2 linked regions of the Lacrimispora indolis DSM 755 genome follow. The protein of the gene in region 1 interacts with the protein of each later gene in a pairwise test. Links are inferred from orthologs where the notes say so. Each region holds a gene or a part of one and is shown on either strand. Other genes may lie near its edges.

Evidence for each region.
Region 2: the proteins of eno (region 1) and rpe interact in binary tests that used the Escherichia coli proteins (3 or more experiments, as listed by UniProt). The link is inferred for Lacrimispora indolis DSM 755 from one-to-one orthologs.

Annotation. Positions count from the first base shown.
Region 1 is NZ_AZUI01000001.1:4,353,063-4,357,485, reverse strand. Bases 805-3,619 are described here. They hold eno (phosphopyruvate hydratase), read right to left. Parts: upstream 2,953-3,619; coding sequence 1,657-2,952; downstream 805-1,656. Other genes in these bases: K401_RS0120935 (NCS2 family permease), read right to left, coding at 3,306-3,619; K401_RS33955 (GNAT family N-acetyltransferase), read right to left, coding at 805-1,485. Also shown: K401_RS0120955 (MBL fold metallo-hydrolase), read right to left, coding at 1-276; more of K401_RS33955, read right to left, coding at 430-804; more of K401_RS0120935, read right to left, coding at 3,620-4,423. UniProt on the Escherichia coli protein: Catalyzes the reversible conversion of 2-phosphoglycerate (2-PG) into phosphoenolpyruvate (PEP). It is essential for the degradation of carbohydrates via glycolysis.
Region 2 is NZ_AZUI01000001.1:4,933,289-4,937,807, forward strand. Bases 1,070-3,980 are described here. They hold rpe (ribulose-phosphate 3-epimerase), read left to right. Parts: upstream 1,070-2,149; coding sequence 2,150-2,812; downstream 2,813-3,980. Other genes in these bases: pknB (Stk1 family PASTA domain-containing Ser/Thr kinase), read left to right, coding at 1,070-1,259; rsgA (ribosome small subunit-dependent GTPase A), read left to right, coding at 1,270-2,148; K401_RS0124015 (thiamine diphosphokinase), read left to right, coding at 2,854-3,522; K401_RS0124020 (ECF transporter S component), read left to right, coding at 3,616-3,980. Also shown: more of pknB, read left to right, coding at 1-1,069; more of K401_RS0124020, read left to right, coding at 3,981-4,203; K401_RS0124025 (pyridoxamine kinase), read left to right, coding at 4,212-4,519. UniProt on the Escherichia coli protein: Catalyzes the reversible epimerization of D-ribulose 5-phosphate to D-xylulose 5-phosphate.

The DNA.
Region 1 (4,423 bases):
ATGAAGGGGCTCTGCAGCATTGTCCTTTATCAGGTCTAAATCCTGCATATGCAGAGCGACCGGAACGCCCAATGCCTTCTTAAGATAAGCCGTATTCTGTACATGGTCTACATGACCATGGGTGAGCAGGATCAGCTCTACCTTTGTTTTTCTGCACTGAGCCAGTATTTTTTCTTCCGATCCATTCCTTCCTGTATCCACCAGAATGGCTCTTCCATGTTCTTCGATCAGATAGATGTTTACGCTTCCGCATCTGATCCGTTTTATTTCTGCCATCTATTTTCATCTCTCTTTCAAATACATTTACTTCTGCAGGCAATGGGCAGGCCACAGGAATGCTTGTATTCCTGTATCCGGAAAGTGCTGCAGGGGTCATAACACTATTGTTCATTGTATTGAAAGAAGGCCTTGTATATTCCCGATTTTCCCCTATCTTTTTCTGTATATGCAGTCTATCACTCCGTTTTCCGTTTCAGAGGATACCAGCTTTAAAAGGATCTGCTTTCCCGTCTTTTCAAACAGCCGGACACCTCCGCCAAGAAGCACCGGCATAAGGGTGAGATGGTATTCATCAATGAGATCCTTTTCCATCAGCTGATTGACCAGCTGTGCTCCTCCGCAGATCCAGACAGCCTTTCCCTCCTTTTTCTTTAAGCCGGAAAGAAGAGTATCAAGCGGTTCCCCGGTAAACCGGATTCCGGTCCTGTCTTCCATTTCCCTATGGGTCAAAACCCAGGTTTCCTTTCCAGGATATGGCCAGGCTTCCGGAGAAAGTTCCGTAACTACCTGCCGGTAAGTGCGGTATCCCATAATGACCGTATCCACCTGCTTCTCAAACCGTCCATAGCCGTAATCCCCCTTGTAGGCCTTGTCCTGACCGCCCAGCCAGTCCACTCCGCCTGCCTCATCTGCAATATATCCATCCAGGCTGACCGCAATATATAAGATTACCTTCCGATCCAGCACATATTCCAGCTGGCAGTCGTAAGGCTCTCTTTCCACGTGTTCCCTGCTGCATTCCATGGCCTCTTCGCAGCCCATGGACTTATAAAATGCCTGGGTCTCCACAGAAGAGTGAGAGGAGATATAAAGCTTTCCTGCCCCCTGAATCCTTGCCCATTGGGCCGCCATTTGAAAAAGCCTGCTGCCCGCCTTCCTGCCCCTTAAGTCCCGGGACACATGAAGGCTGGAAAGATCAAGGTACTGCCCCTCCATTCCCAAAGGAACGCCTTCCACGGAAGCAAAGCCCTTTAATTTTCCTTCCAGAAAACAGCCAAAGACAACGCCTCCTGTTGTGACGGTATGTTTCAGGCATTTTACCAATACCTCATATTCCTCGCCCTTCCATTGCTCCGTAAATGAATTCTGCTTAATCACCCAGATCCCGTTTTCCTTCCGCCAGCATTCCCTTACTTCCTGGAAACGGTCAAAATCATTAAAAAGCTCTATGTTCAGTTCTTCTTCCATTAATTCTCTAAATTCCATGAAATGTCTCCTCTTTGGACTTCTTATGGCTTATAGCATATCATCCTTTGCCTCTTTCATCAATTGCTTTTCCAATGGGGAATAAGGAGGTTCATTCACAGGACCTTGTTTATATAAAAAAGGCCCGGCAGGTTTCAAATATCAGACCTGCCGGGCTTTCCCTATTTTTTATTATCTCCGGATCCGGAATGCTTCCATTCCCGGATAAACTGCACTTTCTCCTAACTCTTCTTCAATACGGAGCAGCTGGTTATATTTTGCCACACGCTCGCTTCTGCTTGGCGCACCTGTCTTGATCTGGCAGGTATTAAGAGCCACCGCAAGATCTGCAATGGTGGTATCTTCCGTTTCACCGGAACGGTGGGAAACAATGGCTGTATAACCTGCGCTGTGGGCCATCTTAATCGCCTCAAGAGTCTCTGATACGGAACCGATCTGGTTAAGCTTGATCAGAATGGAGTTGCCGCATCCGTCTAAGATTCCTCTCTTTAAACGCTCTGTATTGGTAACAAATAAGTCGTCGCCAACCAGCTGGATCCTTTCGCCCAAAGCTTCCGTAAGCTTTTTCCAGCCTTCCCAGTCTTCTTCATCAAGAGCATCCTCAATGGAATAAATGGGGTACTTATCACACAGCTTTTTCCAGTGCTCAATCAGTTCCTCTGAAGTAAAGTGTTTGCCGCCCTTGGGAAGGACATACTCTCCCTTTTTCTCTCCCTTCCATTCACTGGAAGCTGCGTCCATGGCCAGGACGAAATCACGTCCAGGCTCATAGCCTGCCTTTCTGATGGCCTCAAGAATCAGCTCAATGGCCGCTTCATCACTGTCCAGATCAGGAGCAAAACCGCCTTCATCTCCTACAGCGGTAGCCAGTCCTTTTGACTTTAATATGGAAGCCAGGCAGTGGAACACTTCCGTACACCATCTTAAGCCCTCTTTAAAGCTGGAAGCGCCTGCAGGCATGATCATGAACTCCTGCACATCTACCGTATTGGCTGCATGAGCACCGCCATTTAAAATATTCATCATAGGAACCGGAAGACGGTTTCCGGATATTCCGCCTAAGAAACGATAAAGAGGGATTCCCATGCTGATAGCCGCTGCTCTGGCACAGGCAATGGATACTGCCAGAATGGCATTGGCACCCAGTCTGGATTTATCCTTTGTCCCATCTGCGGAAAACATCGCCTGGTCAATGGCATAAATGTCGGAGGCATCCATTCCTGTGATTGCGTAATGAATCACTGTGTTGATGTTATGAACCGCATTTAAAACGCCCTTTCCTCCAAAGCGGGCCTTGTCCCCATCCCGAAGCTCCAGAGCCTCAAATTCACCGGTAGAAGCGCCGCTGGGAGCCGCTCCTCTGGCAATGGTCCCATCCGCTAAATGTACCTCAGCCTCTACGGTAGGATTTCCTCTGGAATCAATAATTTCTCTTCCTATTACTTTTTCAATCTCCAGATAATTCATCATTTTTTCTCCTTTTCTTTTAAATGGCTTCACTATAGAAGGAATCCTTTAGGGGAATTCTTTCCAGTATCCACGTTTTTATCATTGATTATTGCACAGGGAATGCTGTCATGCTTTCCCGGAAGCTGCCATCTCATTTCAAATCAAAAAATGCGCCGCCAACACAGCCATACTTCATTAATATGGCTTATTCCCTAACTTTTATGAGTTAGTTACTCCTAATTCATGACATGATCATAACACATTTTTCCAGAAATTTCAACACTGACACTGATAATTATTACTAACTTTACTATAAAAAAACTTCTGCCCCTGCTTTATACAGAGACAGAAGCTTTAGACTTCTTTAGAAATTACAGAAACGCCTGTAATATAAAATTTATAACAAAGAGAATTGTCGCCACTACAATAATAGGATTCAGTTCATTTGCCTTCTTCTTGCAGATCTTTACAATGCAGTAGAAAATAAATGCTGCCGCAATACCGTAAGAAATGCTGTAGCAAAGTGCCATAAACACACCGGCAAAGAAAGCAGGAATCGCTTCTTCCAACTGAGTCCACTCAATCTCCTTAAATGACGAAATCATCATACAGCCAACAATAACAAGAGCAGGCGCTGTTGCCACAGATGGAACTGCACTGATAAAGGAGGACAAGAATGCACTTAAGGCAAAACAAACTGCTACAACTACGGAAGTAAGGCCGGTACGTCCGCCGGCTCCGATGCCAGCTGCACTTTCCACATAGGTAGTCGTGTTTGAAGTACCAAAAATGGCACCAATGGAAGTTGCTGTGGCATCTGCAAACAGCGCTTTATCCATCTTGGAAGAGAACCCTTTGCCTGATTCTAAGGAGGCTTCATCTTCCGCGCTGAAGATTCCGCTTCTGCGGCCTGTTCCAATGAACGTTCCGATTGTATCAAATGTATCGGATAGGCTGAAAGAGAAAATGGTTATTAATACCAGGGGAAGCTTAGCCATATCACCAAACAAAGAAGGAAGTCCGTCTGCCGTAAAAATTACTCCAAACGTGGTTGGAAGCACTGCCAAAGCTTCTGAAAAATTTACGGTATCTCCTGTTTTTGTAATGCCTAACGGAATACCGATCAAAGTCGTTAAAATTATACCGATTAAAATACCGCCTTTTACATTCAATACAGTCAATACAATAATTAACACAAGACCTATAATAAATAAAACAAGAGCTTTTGTTGCAATCACAGACATTGCAGGAACCCCTGCCTCAAAATTGATAGCACCTGCATTTAAAAGACCTATGTATGCAATAAAGATGCCGATGCCTCCGCCAATGGCGTTCTGCAAGCTTGTTGGAATGGCTTTGATGATGTACTTACGGATCCTGGTCACTGTGATTAAAATATTAAGAAGACCACAGATGAAAACCATTGACAAAGCCTGCTGCCATGTAAATTTCAATCCAAAACAAACAGTGTAAACAAAAAATGCATTTA
Region 2 (4,519 bases), 580 kb from region 1 along the record:
TCCGGTCCGGCCGTAAGGTACAGGCAGATCCGGCGGCCAGCCGCAATGTCAGCAGGAATCAGGAGCAGAGGCCGGAACGACGCATGGAAAAAAATGCAGGCCAGCAGCCGGGCAACGGCAGAAACAGAAAACAGGATTCCGAGGATGATATCAATCCTAAAATCGAACGGCTTCTGACAGCGGCAGGTATTGTTGTGGCCATACTCATCGTGATCGTGCTGATAATTGTATTTTCCAAAGTGAGCGGTTTATTCCGTTCCGGTTCCCCTAAGGAGACCGAATCAACAGCAGAGATTTCTACGGAAGAAACCTTAAGCGACAAAAAGGTGAAAATGACCAGCGTTGTAGGTCTGGCAACGGATATTGCGGAACAGAAGTTAAAGGACAACGGCGGACTGTATATGAAGGTAAGTGATTACGTATTTCACGATACCATTGACAAAGGGGATATTGTGTCTCAGGACCCGGCAGAGGGCACAGTCATTGATAAGTACTCTGCTGTCTATGTTGTGGTCAGCAAGGGTCCGGAACACGTTGCCATTGACTTAACAAAGCTTGGCCTTGACAAAATGGATGGCGTTTCTGCAAAAGCAGCACTGGAAGGAAACGGCCTGATCGTCAATGTGGAGCAGAAGAATCATGATACTGTTACAACAGGATATGTGATCAGCTACAGCCCCTCCGAGGCAAAGGAAGGGGAGACCGTGACCCTGGTTGTAAGTACCGGCCCGGCTCTTGTAAACCCTGTAACCGTTCCCAATATTGCCGGTCAGACCCATGAAGTGGCCTTGGAAATGCTGGCTGACGTGGGACTGGTTGCGGGAACAGTGACAGAAGCTGCCTCCGAGACAGTTCCCTGGGGAAGTGTCATCAGCCAGTCCTTAACGGCAGACAGTCAGGTAGAAGCAGGAACCAGCGTGGACTTTGTGGTCAGCAGCGGAACAGCCCAGCAGTCCAAGGTTAAATATCTGGCTTCCATTGATAAATCTTATTCCCTGCAGAACATCATCGGGCCCGGCTCCGGCAGCACACAGCTTACCTTGAAGATACAGCTGAGGCAGTCGGTCAATGGAAAAGACGAAATCAGAGAGCTTATGGGACCTGTTACCATGACAGGAGACCAGATGCTTCCCGTATCATTTAAGAATATAGAAGGTGCTTACGGTGTTAACAGCGGAACCGTAGAGATCGTGAATGTGGAGACAGGCGATGTGATCAATTCATACTCCGTCACATTTATTCCGGTCCCCCAATCATAAGGAACAATATATGACAGGAAAAATTTTGAAAGGAATTGCAGGCTTTTACTATGTCCACGGTGGGGACGAAACCATCTATGAATGCAAGGCAAAGGGTATTTTCCGTAATAAAAACGTGAAGCCTCTGGTTGGAGATAATGTGGAATTTTCCGTTCTGGACAGCGTGGAAAAGAAGGGGAACATCGAACGAATCCTGCCGAGGAAAAATGCCCTGGTCCGCCCTGCCGTAGCCAATGTGGATCAGGCGCTGGTACTGTTTGCCATTACCCATCCGGAGCCTAACTTAAATCTGCTGGACCGTTTTCTGGTCATGATGGAGGTTCAGGAGCTTCCCGTAAAAATCTGTTTCAACAAAATCGATTTAACTGAAAATGAAAAAAGGCTGGCTCTTAGAGATATCTATGAGGCAGCCGGTTATCCCGTTTATTTTACCAGCACCTATGACAATCAGGGAATCCAGGAAATCAAGGAGCTGGTGCATGGGAGAACCACGGTTCTGGCAGGACCTTCCGGAGTTGGAAAGTCCTCCTTAACCAACCTTCTTTATCCTCAGGCTGATATGGAGACTGCAACGATCAGCGAGAAGATCCAGAGAGGAAAGCACACCACCAGGCATTCGGAGATTTTTGGCATGGGAGGGGATACGTACTTGATGGATACGCCGGGATTTAGCTCCATGTACATGGAAGATATGGAATGCAACCGGCTGAAGGATTATTTTCCTGAGTTTGAGCCTTATGAAGACGGCTGCCGTTTTCTGGGCTGTGTGCACATTGGAGAAAAGACCTGCGGCGTAAAGGATGCTGTGAAAGAAGGCAAAATAAACAGGAGCCGATATGAAAATTACCGGCTTTTATATCAGGAACTAAAGGAGAAAAGGAGATATTAATATGCTTAAACTTGCCCCTTCCATATTAGCGGCGGACTTTAAAATTCTTGGACAGCAGGTAACAGAGGTAGCGGAAGCAGGAGCCCAGTACATCCATCTGGATGTGATGGATGGAGCATTTGTGCCCAGCATTTCATTTGGGATGCCGGTGATCGGAAGCCTTAAGGGCTGCACAGACCGGGTATTTGATGTTCACATGATGGTGGAGGAACCTGGAAGGTATATAAATGATATGAAAGAAGCAGGAGCCGATCTCATCTGTGTCCATGCGGAAGCCTGTACCCATTTGGACCGCACCGTTAATCAGATCAAGGAAGCAGGGCTAAAGGCCGGAGTGGCTCTTAATCCGGCAACGCCCTTATCGGTCCTGGACTTCATTCTGCCTGAATTGGATATGGTTTTGATTATGACGGTAAATCCGGGCTTTGGCGGACAGAAGTTTATTCCATATACACTGGATAAAGTGAGGGCTTTAAGACAGATTTGCAGGGAAAGTCATCTTGAGACAGATATCCAGGTGGACGGAGGTGTGACCTGTGAAAATGTGAGGGAACTGATTGAAGCAGGCGCCAATGTATTTGTTGCCGGTTCAGCCGTATTTAAAGGTGATGCCGCCGCCAATACAAAGGCATTCTTAAAAATATTTGAGGAATATGAAGGGTGAAGAAAGAACGTCTTACAGGCATACCGTTATGTCCAAAAGACATGGACAAGAATAAGGAAATTACCGGCCTGGTGGTTACCGGCGGCACCATGGATTATGGATTTGCCGGAAGATTTTTGGAAAACAGAAGGTTTGATAAAATCATCGCAGTAGACGGAGGGCTGGCGGCCCTTTCTAAACTCCGGTTAAAGCCTGATGCCATTGTTGGAGACTTTGATACGGTGTCAGAAGATGTTCTGGCAGAATACAAAAACAGCCCGGACAGGATCACCTGGGAGATTCATAAACCGGAAAAGGATGAGACCGATACGGAACTGGCTCTTAATACTGCCATAGGTCTTGGCTGCTCCAGGCTGGTTCTGCTGGGGGCCACAGGCGGAAGGATGGACCATTTTATCGGCAATCTCCATCTTCTTTATGCCTGCCTGAAAAAAGGTGTGGAAGCCGCCATTGTTGATGAAAAAAACTGGATCACAGTGATTGATAAGGGAAGGACCTTTCAGGCTGAAAGATTATGGGGGAAATACATTTCTTTCCTCCCCTTGAGCGGAGAGGTGAAAAAGATCACACTGACCGGATTCAAATATCCTCTTTATGAAAAGGACATTGACTTAGGAACCAGTTTATGCATCAGCAATGAACTGACCGGTCCGGAAGGCACCATTGACTTTGAATCCGGGATCCTGATTTGTATCCAGTCCCACGATTAAACTGGTATGGTTTAATATATCTAAACTGGATATTTATATCATTCCACTTGCGTGCTAAGATAAAAAAATAAAAGCAGCAGGGAGGAATTACCAATGAGTAAAACAAATGACAGGATTTATAAAGTTGCGCTGACAGGACTGTTTGCAGCCATGTCTTATGTAGTATTTACATTCCTGCAATTTAAGATCACGCTTCCGGGAGGAGATGCCACCTCCATTCATCTGGGGAATGCGGTCTGCGTTCTGGGAGCGCTTTTGATCGGCGGGTTATACGGCGGTTTAGGCGGCGCCATCGGCATGACCATAGGAGATCTCTTTGACCCGGTTTATGTGGTATATGCACCGAAGACCTTTATCCTTAAGCTTTGCATCGGCCTGATTACCGGATTTTTGGCTCATAAAATCGGCAGGATTCAGGAATCCACTGATAAAAAGCATATCCTGACCTGGACCATTGCAGCCGCAGCAGGAGGTCTTTTGTTCAATGTGATTTTTGATCCCCTGATCGGTTACTATTATAAGCTTCTGATTCTGGGAAAACCGGCGGCAGAGCTGGCGCTGGCATGGAACGTTTTATCAACCTCCATTAATGCCGTGACTTCCACCATTGTGTCCGTCATCATTTACATGCCCCTTCGGGATGGCTTGGTCAGATCCGGACTGTTATCAAAAATTTATTAGGAGCTTTTATGACACCAGAAAAACATCAGAAAAAAATTGCTGTCATCAATGATTTATCGGGATATGGCCGCTGTTCTTTAACAGTGGCCCTCCCCATTCTTTCAGCATTAAAGGTCCAGTGCTGTCCTGTCCCCACTTCCATTTTATCCAACCATACCGGATTTCCCACTTACTTTTTTGATGACTATACAAAGAAAATGCCTTTGTATGTGGAACAGTGGAAAAAACTGGACCTATCCTTTGACGGGATTTACAGCGGATTCTTAGGCTCTGAGGAACAGATCGGTATTGTGGTTGACATGATCAGGGATTTCAG